Regions from separate parts of the Micromonospora sp. WMMD998 genome, predicted to be linked through region 3. Evidence: riboswitches for the same ligand, from Rfam matches in the RefSeq annotation. Region 3 holds a riboswitch; each other region holds the start of a gene.
What was found. A riboswitch is a leader RNA that binds a small molecule or an ion and turns the genes downstream of it on or off. The one in region 3 is predicted to bind cyclic di-AMP.

Region 1: it holds a riboswitch for cyclic di-AMP, as region 3 does, so the genes downstream of both, O7619_RS13875 (C39 family peptidase) here and O7619_RS19400 (transglycosylase family protein) in region 3, are expected to answer to the same signal.
Region 2: it holds a riboswitch for cyclic di-AMP, as region 3 does, so the genes downstream of both, O7619_RS04245 (C40 family peptidase) here and O7619_RS19400 (transglycosylase family protein) in region 3, are expected to answer to the same signal.

The regions. Positions count from the first base shown of each region.
Region 1 is NZ_CP120740.1:2,967,563-2,970,830, reverse strand. It holds gene O7619_RS13880 (hypothetical protein) at 123-674, shown strand; gene O7619_RS13875 (C39 family peptidase) at 739-1,596, opposite strand; cyclic di-AMP (ydaO/yuaA leader) riboswitch at 1,799-1,941, opposite strand; gene O7619_RS13870 (hypothetical protein) at 2,290-3,054, opposite strand; gene O7619_RS13865 (hypothetical protein) at 3,203-3,268, opposite strand, start outside.
Region 2 is NZ_CP120740.1:914,623-917,890, forward strand. It holds gene O7619_RS04240 (peptidoglycan recognition family protein) at 1-1,583, opposite strand, end outside; cyclic di-AMP (ydaO/yuaA leader) riboswitch at 1,817-1,952, shown strand; gene O7619_RS04245 (C40 family peptidase) at 1,966-3,000, shown strand; gene dcd (dCTP deaminase) at 3,072-3,268, opposite strand, start outside.
Region 3 is NZ_CP120740.1:4,241,642-4,244,909, reverse strand. It holds gene O7619_RS19405 (LLM class flavin-dependent oxidoreductase) at 1-1,169, opposite strand, end outside; cyclic di-AMP (ydaO/yuaA leader) riboswitch at 1,406-1,576, shown strand; gene O7619_RS19400 (transglycosylase family protein) at 1,575-2,240, shown strand; gene O7619_RS19395 (YbaB/EbfC family DNA-binding protein) at 2,492-2,932, shown strand; gene O7619_RS19390 (M4 family metallopeptidase) at 3,008-3,268, opposite strand, start outside.

The sequences.
Region 1 (3,268 bases), 1.3 Mb from region 3:
GAGGCCCCGCCCCGCGAAGCCGCCGGACCCCCCCCGTAAAGCTTTGAGCGCCTGACGGTGCTTGCACACGCGCCCGACCCCCCGTGTGGTGTGTGTGTCGACCCCCGGAATGGAGCCCCCTGATGAACACGATCCTGCGTAAGAGCGTCCTGGGTATCGCTGGTCTGGCGTTCACCGGTGGTGTGTTCGCCGGTCCGATCGCCGCCCACGCCGACACCGCCCACGCCGCCACGGCGGGTAAGCCGGTCGCCGTGCAGGCCGAAGGTAAGCAGTCGAGCATCACGCTCAACGGTGAGCAGACGGCCAACGTCAAGGCGATCATCGCCGCGACGAAGAAGGCCGGCCTGCCCGAGCGGGCCGCGGTCATCTCCATCGCGACGAGCTTGCAGGAGTCGAAGCTGGAGAACCTGGGCCACCTCGGCGACTCCAACGACCACGACTCCCTCGGTCTGTTCCAGCAGCGCCCCTCCTCCGGCTGGGGCAGCCCGGAGCAGATCACCGACCCGGAGTACTCGACCCTGGCGTTCCTCAAGGGCCTGAAGCAGGTCGACGGCTGGCAGGACATGCCGCTGACCGAGGCCGCCCAGACCGTGCAGGTGTCCGCGTACCCCGACGCCTACGCCCAGTGGGAGAACCAGGCCACCGACCTGGTCAACCAGCACTGGAACAAGTAAGCGCAGACGAAGGCCGGCACCCTGCAACAACGGGGTGCCGGCCTTCACGTACTCGATAAATGGGTTAGGCGGAGTATCCGCGCGTGGACATCCAGTTCGCCAGGTCGGTCGTGGCGACCCAGTAGGACGGCAGCGACGGGTCGGCCGAGTCGGCGATCCGTACCGTCCGGCCGTCGTTCTTGTAGCCGATCACGGCGACATAGTGGCCGCCCGGGAACGAGTGCCAGCCGCCGTTGGTGTCGGTGGCGTCGCCGACGATGTTCGAGACGACCGCCCGGCCGTTGCTGACCGCGTTGACGACGTCGGCCTGGAGCCGGTCGGTCTGGTCCGGGGTGGCCGCGCCGGGGATCATGCGGGTCCGGTACGGGTTGCCCTTGACCTGCTGGTTGAGCACCCGGGTGGTGTCCTCGGCCGAGTTGGTGCCCATCTCGGTGGTACCGAGCGCGACGGCCAGCGTGTCCTGGCTGCGTTCGATGCCGGCGGCGCTGAGCGCGTTCCGCACGGCCGCCGGGCCGCAGTAGTAGTAGGTGGTCTGCGCCTGGTAGTCGTAGTCGAGCACCTTGCTCGACGGTGGCTTCGGCTTGGCCTTCGGCGTGGTGTCCGGGTTGGCGGACTTGGCCGCGGCCTTCGCCACGGGCGAGGCCGTCGGAGAGGCGCTGGGCGACGCGCTCGGCGAGGCGCTCGGTGACGCGCTCGGCGACGGGAGTGCGACCCGGGCCTCGCTCCGGGTCACGGCGTCGTCGAGGCGGGAGCCGAGTTCCGCCACGGCGGCGGTGTCCCGCTGAGCCGGGGCGTCGTCGGTGGCGGTCAGGGTGGCGCCGGCGCCGCCGGCCAGCACGAGGGCCGCCGCCGAACCGGCGATGATCTGGTACGGGCGCTCGGTCGCGAGCCGCCGCAGTTGACGCTTCAGGTGGTGCTTCACGGATTCCTCCACGGGGGTGGGCGGCACACGCCGGCCCGGCGCGCGGGGGAACTCACGCACGCTGACGGGCTGGACGGCCGCGGCTGGGTGGCCCGGGATGCCGGGCGGATCAGGGGTCGGGTACGCGTCGCTCAGGCGCGCGCCGGCCCCCGTTGGCCGTGGAGGCGGGGGGATGGTCGGGGGGTGGTTGGCACGAGGAGGTAGCTCCTTCCGTGGCCGCCGACCGGGTTAGCTGACGGATTCGGGCGGGAAGTACGCCCTACCGCGGGGCCGTGGGCTCCGCGGATTCACCCCGGTGTTGCTGTGGGTCCCCGGTTCGTGTGCACGATTAGGCGGGTCGGCGCGGCGACGCCATCGGCGATCGACAACCGCACCGGACGCGCCGACACTACCGATGGGTACGGCGCATGCCAAGCGCTCCCACCTGCGGAAACGTGTTCGGTGACTACAATTTCGGCACAGCCGGTCACCGACGTGACTCAATGGGACGACGGGTGCCGTCGACGCCGACCGGCGGAAACCGGACGTCCGGCGGGCGGAGAAACGGGCGCCGGGGGCGACCGGGGACATCGGCTTCGCCGCCGCGGCGGACCGGTGACCCGGCTCACCGCGTTCGGTAACGATTCGGCCGAGGCAGCCGCCCAGCCGCGGCAGGACCCGACCCCGGACCGCCCGCTCAGCCGAGAGCGCCGCTCAGCCGACGCGGGCCGGACGCCAGCGGGCGCTGCGCACCGGAGCCGGCACCGGGACACGGGTCGCCGGCGCGGCCCGGAACGCCGGCGCGGGCCGCAGCGCCGTCGCGGCGGCGTACGCCTCGGCGGCGAGCGTCCGGGCCGACTCGGCGGCCAGTTCGGCGTCCCGCCACGCCAGCCGTTCCCGCTCGGCGGCCGTCTCCCAGGCGGCTCGGCGGCCGTCGCGGACCGTCCGGGCCAGCACGATCTCCTGCGCCGCCGGGTGGTGGCAGGGGTCCCACCCGTTGCGTCCGGCCAGCACGTCGGCGAGCTGGCGGGCGGTCAGGTCGCCCCGCCAGTGTGCCGCCATCGCGGCGTGACGCAGCCAGCGTTCCCGTGCCGCGTACTCGGACGGGGTGCGAGGCGTCCTCGGTTCGGGCAGGGCGGCGGCGCCGGCCAGGCGGCGGGCGGCCGAGTCCGCCTCGTCGTACGTCGACCACGCGCGCTCCGCCTCGTCCTGGGCGGCCAGCCACCGCTCGCGGCGACGCCGGGCGGTCTGGGCGGCTCCGGCGGCGGCCACCGCCACCTCGTCGGCGTACCGGGTCAGGTCGGCCCGGTGCAGCGCCTCGACGTCGGCCGGGTCGGGTTCGGCCTCCACCACGCCGTCGCGTTCGGGGCGGGCGACCAGCACGGTGAGCAGGACGAGGGCGAGCACGGTCAGGGCCGACCAGATGGCGGCGGCCTCGGGGACCGCGGTGAGGAAGTTGAGGAGAACGGTCTGCGACATCGGCGGGCACCTCACGGGAGACGGTGACGGGGAATTCCGCACGGCCGGTCGGGGGCCGGGATCCGGGCGCGACCGGGCCGCCGAGCGGCGGGTGCGGGTGAGGTTCGGGTGGGCGACGGGACCGGCCCGGGGCGGGGCAGCGGGCGGGTCAGCGGGCGGGCGGGGCCCGCGGGCCGGCCGGCGCCGGCGGCTGACCGGCCGGGACCGGATGCTG
Region 2 (3,268 bases), 3.3 Mb from region 3:
CGGGCGCCGTGGTCGGAGATGTACATCGTGTCCGGCGTGCCGTCCGGGCGCAGCCCGAGGTCGTTGACGAGCGGGGCGTCCGCGCTCGGCGCGGTCCGCAGGAGCACCGCCGAGGAGCCGCGCGACGGGCAGGGCTCGGCCGGCGGGGTGGGCGTCGGAACGCCCGGCGGTTGCTGGTTGCAACCGACGAACGCCGGCCGGTTGGTGGCGACGTCCGGGTCGATGGTGACCAGCCCGGTGCGCGCGGTGCCGAGGGTCCGGAACGGTGCCTTCATCAGGTCGAAGTAGTGCGACCAGTCCCAGTAGGGGCCCGGGTCCCAGTGCATGCCGCCGACCGCCGCGGCGGTGATGCCGGGCACGTTGTCGTGACCGATGATGTGCTGCCGGTCCAGCGGGATGCCGAACTTCTGCGCCAGGTAGCGGACCAGCTTGGCGGAGCTGCGGTACATCGCCTCGGTGTACCAGGCGCCGTTCGCGGCGAAGCCCTCGTGCTCCAGGCCGATGGACTTGGCGTTGACGTACCAGTTGCCGGCGTGCCAGCCGACGTCCTTGGCCTTGATGTGCTGGGCGACGAAGCCGTCCGCCGAGCGCAGCGTGTAGTGCCAGCCGAGGTAGTCGGCGCGCTTCACCAGGTCGACGCTGGGGTCGAAGTAGCCCTCGGTGTCGTGGATGACGATGTATTCGATCTTCTGCTGCTTCGGCCGGTTGCCCAGGTCGTGGTTGCCGTAGTCGCCCGGGTCCGCGCTGAGCTGCTCATACGGTGCGGGGATCCACTCGCAGGCCAGCCGCACCGGGCACTCCAGCCCGTCCGGCCGCTGCGCGTGGCGCAACCCGAGCCGGCTGAGCACCCCACGGTCCGGCCGGGCGGCGGTGGCGGCCATGGTGACCCGCTGCCCGTCGTCGGTGGTCCGGGTCGCGCCCTGGCCGAGCTGGTCGTAGACCTCGTCGGCGAAGGCCGCCGCCGCGTCTGTGGTGTCCGCGCCGGAGTAGCGGGCCACCGCGCCGTACCAGGCCGCCGCGTCGGTGCCGGCGCCGACCGGCCCACCCAGTGCCTTCTGGTACGAGGCGAGCAGCGCCGCGCCACCGCGGATGTTCGCGGCCGGATCGGTGCGCAGCTTCTGCGGGTCGAGCCCGGTGAGCGTCGCGGCGGCGTCGAGCGTCTGGAGCGAGGCCGTGGGCAGCGGTTTCTCCCGGGCCGGTGCTTCGGTCGTGGCCGGGTCGAGGGTGAGCGGGCGGGAGTCGTCGCCGCGTGGGTCCTCGTCTTCGTCGACGTGACCGTTGCGGGGTGAGGCGAGGACGTGCGCGGCGTCGGTGAGGTGCATCGGGCCGTAGCCGCCGCTGGTGCTGGGCTGCCCCGGGTGGGCGTCCCAGCGGGACTCCAGATAGGAGACGCCGAGCAGCACGTTCTGCGGCACGCCGTACTCGGCCGCCGCGGCGGCGTACTGCTGCTGCCTGTCGTCGTTGCCGGATAGGGTGTTCGGTGGCGCGGCGGCGACCGGGCCGGTGGTCGCCAGCGCGGTGGCTGTCGCCACGGCGGCGGCGAGCAGCATCCGTCCGGCCGACGGCGGGGGCGAGAGGTGCATCGAACCTCCTGGACAGGGATGGGGGTCACTGCGTCCCCACCCTCACTCCGCGCACCCGTGACGGTCAATACCTTTCCGCCGGATAATCTAGTGTGAAAAAAAGCTTCACTCATGTCCGGGCTGGCCCATTCCGTACGGAGTGTCACGGCCGTTCGGGTTGCGGATCGATAACGGGGATCCCTACTCTGGCCAATTGTCGGCCCGCACGTTCACCGTCCAACCCGGTCGGTGACGGTCCGACACCGCCGAATCGCCTCCGGGCGAATCGGGGACCCAGGTACCTGGGGTGAATCCGCAGCCACTGCGGTAGGGCGTCTCCCTTCCCGCCCGAACCCGTCAGCTAACCCGGTAGGCGGTCAGGAAGAAGGAGTACCGACGCCCGGTGGCACACCATGCCCCGCGGCCGTCGCCGAGCCGGTCGATCGACCGGCCCGCCGTCGCGCCGCGCTCCCGCTGGTCCCGCTTCACCACCACACTCGCCGCCCTGGTCGGCGCCGCGGTCGTCCTGACCGGAGGCGCGACGGCGGCCCACGCCGAACCCTCGGTCGCCGAGATCGAAGCCCGGATCGACCGCGACTGGAACAAGCTCGAACCCGTCATCGAGCAGGTCAACGCCGTACGCGAGCAGCTCGCGCTGCGGCGCAGGCAGGCCGACGCGCTCGGTAAGCAGATCGCCCCGCTCCAGGCCCGGGTGGACGCCGCGCTCGGCCAGGTCGGCGGTCTCGCCGCCGACGCCTACAAGGGCGACAACCTCTCGACCGTCAACGCCCTGCTGGGCAGCCGCTCGCCGGGCGAGCTGATGAGCGGCCTGGAACTGCTCGACCGCTTCGCGCACCACCAGCAGGAGCAGGTGCGCACCATCGCCGAGCTGCGCGACGAGCTGGCGGCGAAGAAGAAGCCGCTGGACGAGATGGTCACCGACCTGAGCCGCACCGAGGCCCAGCTCGCGGCGAAGAAGAAGCAGATCGACACGGAGATCGCCAAGCTCCAGAAGCTGCGGCTCAAGGTGTACGGCAACGGTGGCGGCGGTCCGCTGCGGCCGGCGCCCTGCCCGGCCGGATACCCGGGTGGCGCGGCCGGGGTGGCGGTCAAGTTCGCCTGCGCCCAGATCGGCAAGATCTACGTCTGGGGCGCCGCCGGCCCGGACCACTTCGACTGTTCGGGCCTGACCATGGCGGCCTGGGCCAAGGCCGGCATCTCGCTGCCGCACAACGCCCGCCAGCAGCACAACGTCACGAAGCGGGTCAGCCGCGCCGAGCTGCGCGCCGGTGACCTGGTCTTCTACTACGCCGACCTGCACCACGTGGGGATGTACGTCGGCGACGGCTGGGTGGTGCACGCCTCCCAGTCCGGCAAGCCCATCACCATGAAGCGCGTCGACGACGGCGACATCAACAGCTACGGCCGCCCCACCTGAGGTGTAAGGAGGGGGCCCCCGTTAACGCATTCGGTATAGGCGGGGGCCCCTCTTAACAACCACGGCCGGCGTCAGCGGGTGGGCCAGGTACGCCAGCTCTGCCACGACCGGCTCGGCGTCGGGCCGCGCTGACCCTGGTAACGCGACCCGTAGACGGCCGAGCCGTACGGGTGCTCGGCCGGCGAGGAGAGCCGGAAGATGCAGAGCTGACCGATCTTCATGCCCGGCCAGAGCGTGATCGGCAGGTTCGCCACGTTCGACAGCTCCA
Region 3 (3,268 bases):
CCGCGCTTGACCTGTTCCAGCAGGTCGCGCACCTGGGCCAGCTCCTGGCGCAGGTGGTCGTGCACGTCCACCAGGTGCTGCCCGGCGGCCTGCCCGCGGGCCGGGTAGACGTGACCGGCCGGTGCCGGCGGGGCGCTCGGGCGGTCCGCCTCGTCCCAGAGGCGGCGCGCGCTCAGGCGTACCCCCGGGTCCGGGGTGGGGGTGACCGCGAGCGCGGTCGGGCCGCCGGTCGCGGCCTGCTCCTCGGCGACGGCGCGGGCGCCGCTGCCCGGCGCGGTGCGTTCGGCGGCGACCAGCTCCCGGACCGCCGGCGCCACCTCCTGGGCGAAGACCTGGATCGCGCGCGGCTCGTCGCTGCCGAGGATGAAGGTGGTGATGCCGTGCTCCAGCGTGAGCCCGACCAACTCCTCCACCCACTGTTCCGGCGGGCCAGCGAGGAAGCCGGTGGACGCGCGGGCGAACGTGCCGGTGACGTTGAGCATCCGGCGGATCGCGGCCGGGTCCCGGCCGGCGGCCCGCGCGCCGTCGTCGACCAGCGCGTTGAGCGCCGGCAGCTCGTCCGGCCCCTTGGGCAGGTACGCCAGCGACGGCAGCCAGCCGTCCGCGGAGCGCCCCACCAGCCGCAGCATGCGTGGCTTGTACGCGCCCACCCAGATGCCCACCGGGTGCGCCGGGGCCGGCCCGCGTTTCGCCCCGACCACGCGGTAGTGCTCGCCGGCCACCCGGATCATGCCGCGCCGATCGGTGTCCCAGACCTCCCGGATGACCTGGATCGCCTCGTCGAGCGCGTCGACCGCCGCGCCGGGGGAGAGCCGCCGGCCACCGGTCGCCTCGATGGCGTCCCAGAACGCGCCCGCGCCCAGCCCGAGGTCGATCCGGCCGCCGGTGAGCAGGTCCAGGCTGGCCACGCTGCGGGCCAACACCACCGGCTGGCGCAGCGGCAGGTTGAGCACGTTGCCGGCCAGGCCGATCCGATCGGTGGCGGCGGCCACGTACGACATCAGCGTCCACGTGTCCAGGAAGCCGGGCTGGTACGGATGGTCCTGGAAGGTGACCAGGTCCAGCCCGACCTGCTCGCAGAGTGTGGCAAGCGCCACCACCTGCTCGGGGCGTCCGGCGGCGGGGGTGAGGAAGCCGCCGAAGGTCAGCTCGTGTCCGTGTTCGGTCATCCGCCCCGCTCCTCGCATGATCTTGCCCGGTCCCGCCCACGGTAGCTCCGTCACCGGCCGTCCCGGCCGCCTACCCGCCATCCTGGACGTAGGTGGTCCCGTGGTGGCACGACCGATTCCGCCATCGCTGGGCGCGCCTGGCCCGATCGCCCGGCCGGGTGAAGAACGTCACAAGAAGTGGGCAATCGCGGAAATTCGTCCCTAGCGTCGGTTCCGTTCGCAGTCGCGGACACCACGGGCCGGTAACGCCTAATCCCGCCGCCGGCCCGGCGGAACCGAACTCGGGCGGGAGCGGGGGACCCACAGGTTCCACGGTGCACGTCACCTCGGGGTGAAGCCGCCACCGGCGGCCGGGCTCCTCGGCCCGAACCCGACAGCTCACCTCGTCGGCGTGGAGGAATCCGCATGTCAACTGCATACTCAGCCCGGCACCGCCGGATCGTCGCCCACCGGGCCGCGGCCCGCCGAACGGCGGTCGGCGCGATCGTCGCCGGTGCCGCCACCGGCGCCGTGGCACTGCTCGGGCCGGCCGCCCCGGCCAGCGCCGCGAGTGTCAACTGGGACGCCGTCGCGCAGTGCGAGTCCGGCGGCAACTGGCACATCAACACCGGTAACGGCTACTACGGCGGGCTCCAGTTCTCCCGCGGCACGTGGAACGGCTACGGCGGCCAGAAGTACGCCGGCCGGGCCGACCTGGCCAGCCGCTCCGAGCAGATCGCCGTCGCCGAGAAGGTCCTGCGCGGGCAGGGCATCGGCGCCTGGCCGGTCTGCGGCAAGAAGGGCGGGTCAACGAAGAAGTACGCCGCCAAGGCGTCCGGCTCGACCACGTCGGCGAAGAAGGCCACCTCCTCGAAGAGGGCGTCGGCGCCGAAGAAGGCGTCCGCGCCGAAGCGCTCCAGCAGCGCGCCGGTCGCGGGCACCTACCAGGTGCGGCCCGGGGACACCCTCTCCGAGATCGCCGCGACGAAGCACGTCGACGGGGGCTGGCGCGCGCTGTACGCGCGTAACCGGGCCGTGGTCGGCGCGGACCCGGGCCTGATCTTCCCGGGGCAGCGGCTGCGCCTGGGCTGATCGTCGAATCCGTGTCGCGTCCCACGGGACCGCCTCGCGGTTCCGTGGGGACGGGCCGCGCCGACGGGTGACGGGAACGCCCGGCCGGGTCGTCCGGCCGGGCGTTCGCCGTCGCGCGACACGCCGGGCGCGGCCGGCGTACGTCCTGCGTGCGGCGTCGGCGGCCGGTCCGGTACGCCGGGTGACGAGGTTCCGACGGCAACGGTTGCTATGGTCACGAGGCTTGGCTAGGACGTGAAGAAAGCGCGGATATGACCAACGATGCGTTCTCGGCCGCCGCGAGCCTCGACGAGCTGCTGACCCGCACCCAGCAGGCGCTGGCCGCGATGCGGTCCCGGGCCACCGTGCACGCCGACGGCGAGCCCGGCGAGCTGCTCCGGGCCGAGGGCGTGGCGGCCGGCGGCCGGGTCCGCGCGGTCGCCGTCCAGGGTGGCCGGCTGGACTCCGTCGCCGTCGACCCGGCGCTGGCCGACGAGCCGCTGGATGTCCTCTGCGGACACCTGGTCGTCGCCGTCAACGCCGCGCTGACCGAGTTGGACGCGCAGGTCAGCGCCTCGGCCCGGGCGGACACCGACGCGCTCGCCGCCCGGCTCGGCGGCCTGCCCGACCAGGCGGAGATGTTCAGCCGGACGATGCACGAGGTGGCCGCGCGCATCCGCCGCGACCGCGCCGCCGCGTCCCGCCCCGCCTGACCGGATGCCCGGCCGGCCGCCGGGAACGCGGAACGGCCGGCCGTCTCGGAGGACGACCGGCCGCTCGCGTCGCGATCAGCTCAGCGTGACCGCGGTGTCGTCGACGACGAAGGACGTCTGGAGCGAGGAGTCCTCCACGCCGCTGAACGAGATGGTCGCCGTGGTGCCGGCCAGCGACGAGACGTCGAAGGACCGCTGCACGTAGCCGGTGGCCTTGTTCAGGTTGGAGTAGGTGGCAAGCGTGGTGCTGCCGGCCTTGACGGTCAGCTTGTCGTAGGCGACGGTCGAGGTCGACTCCGCGCTGTCGATGTGCAGCCAGAAGCTCAGCGTCGCCCG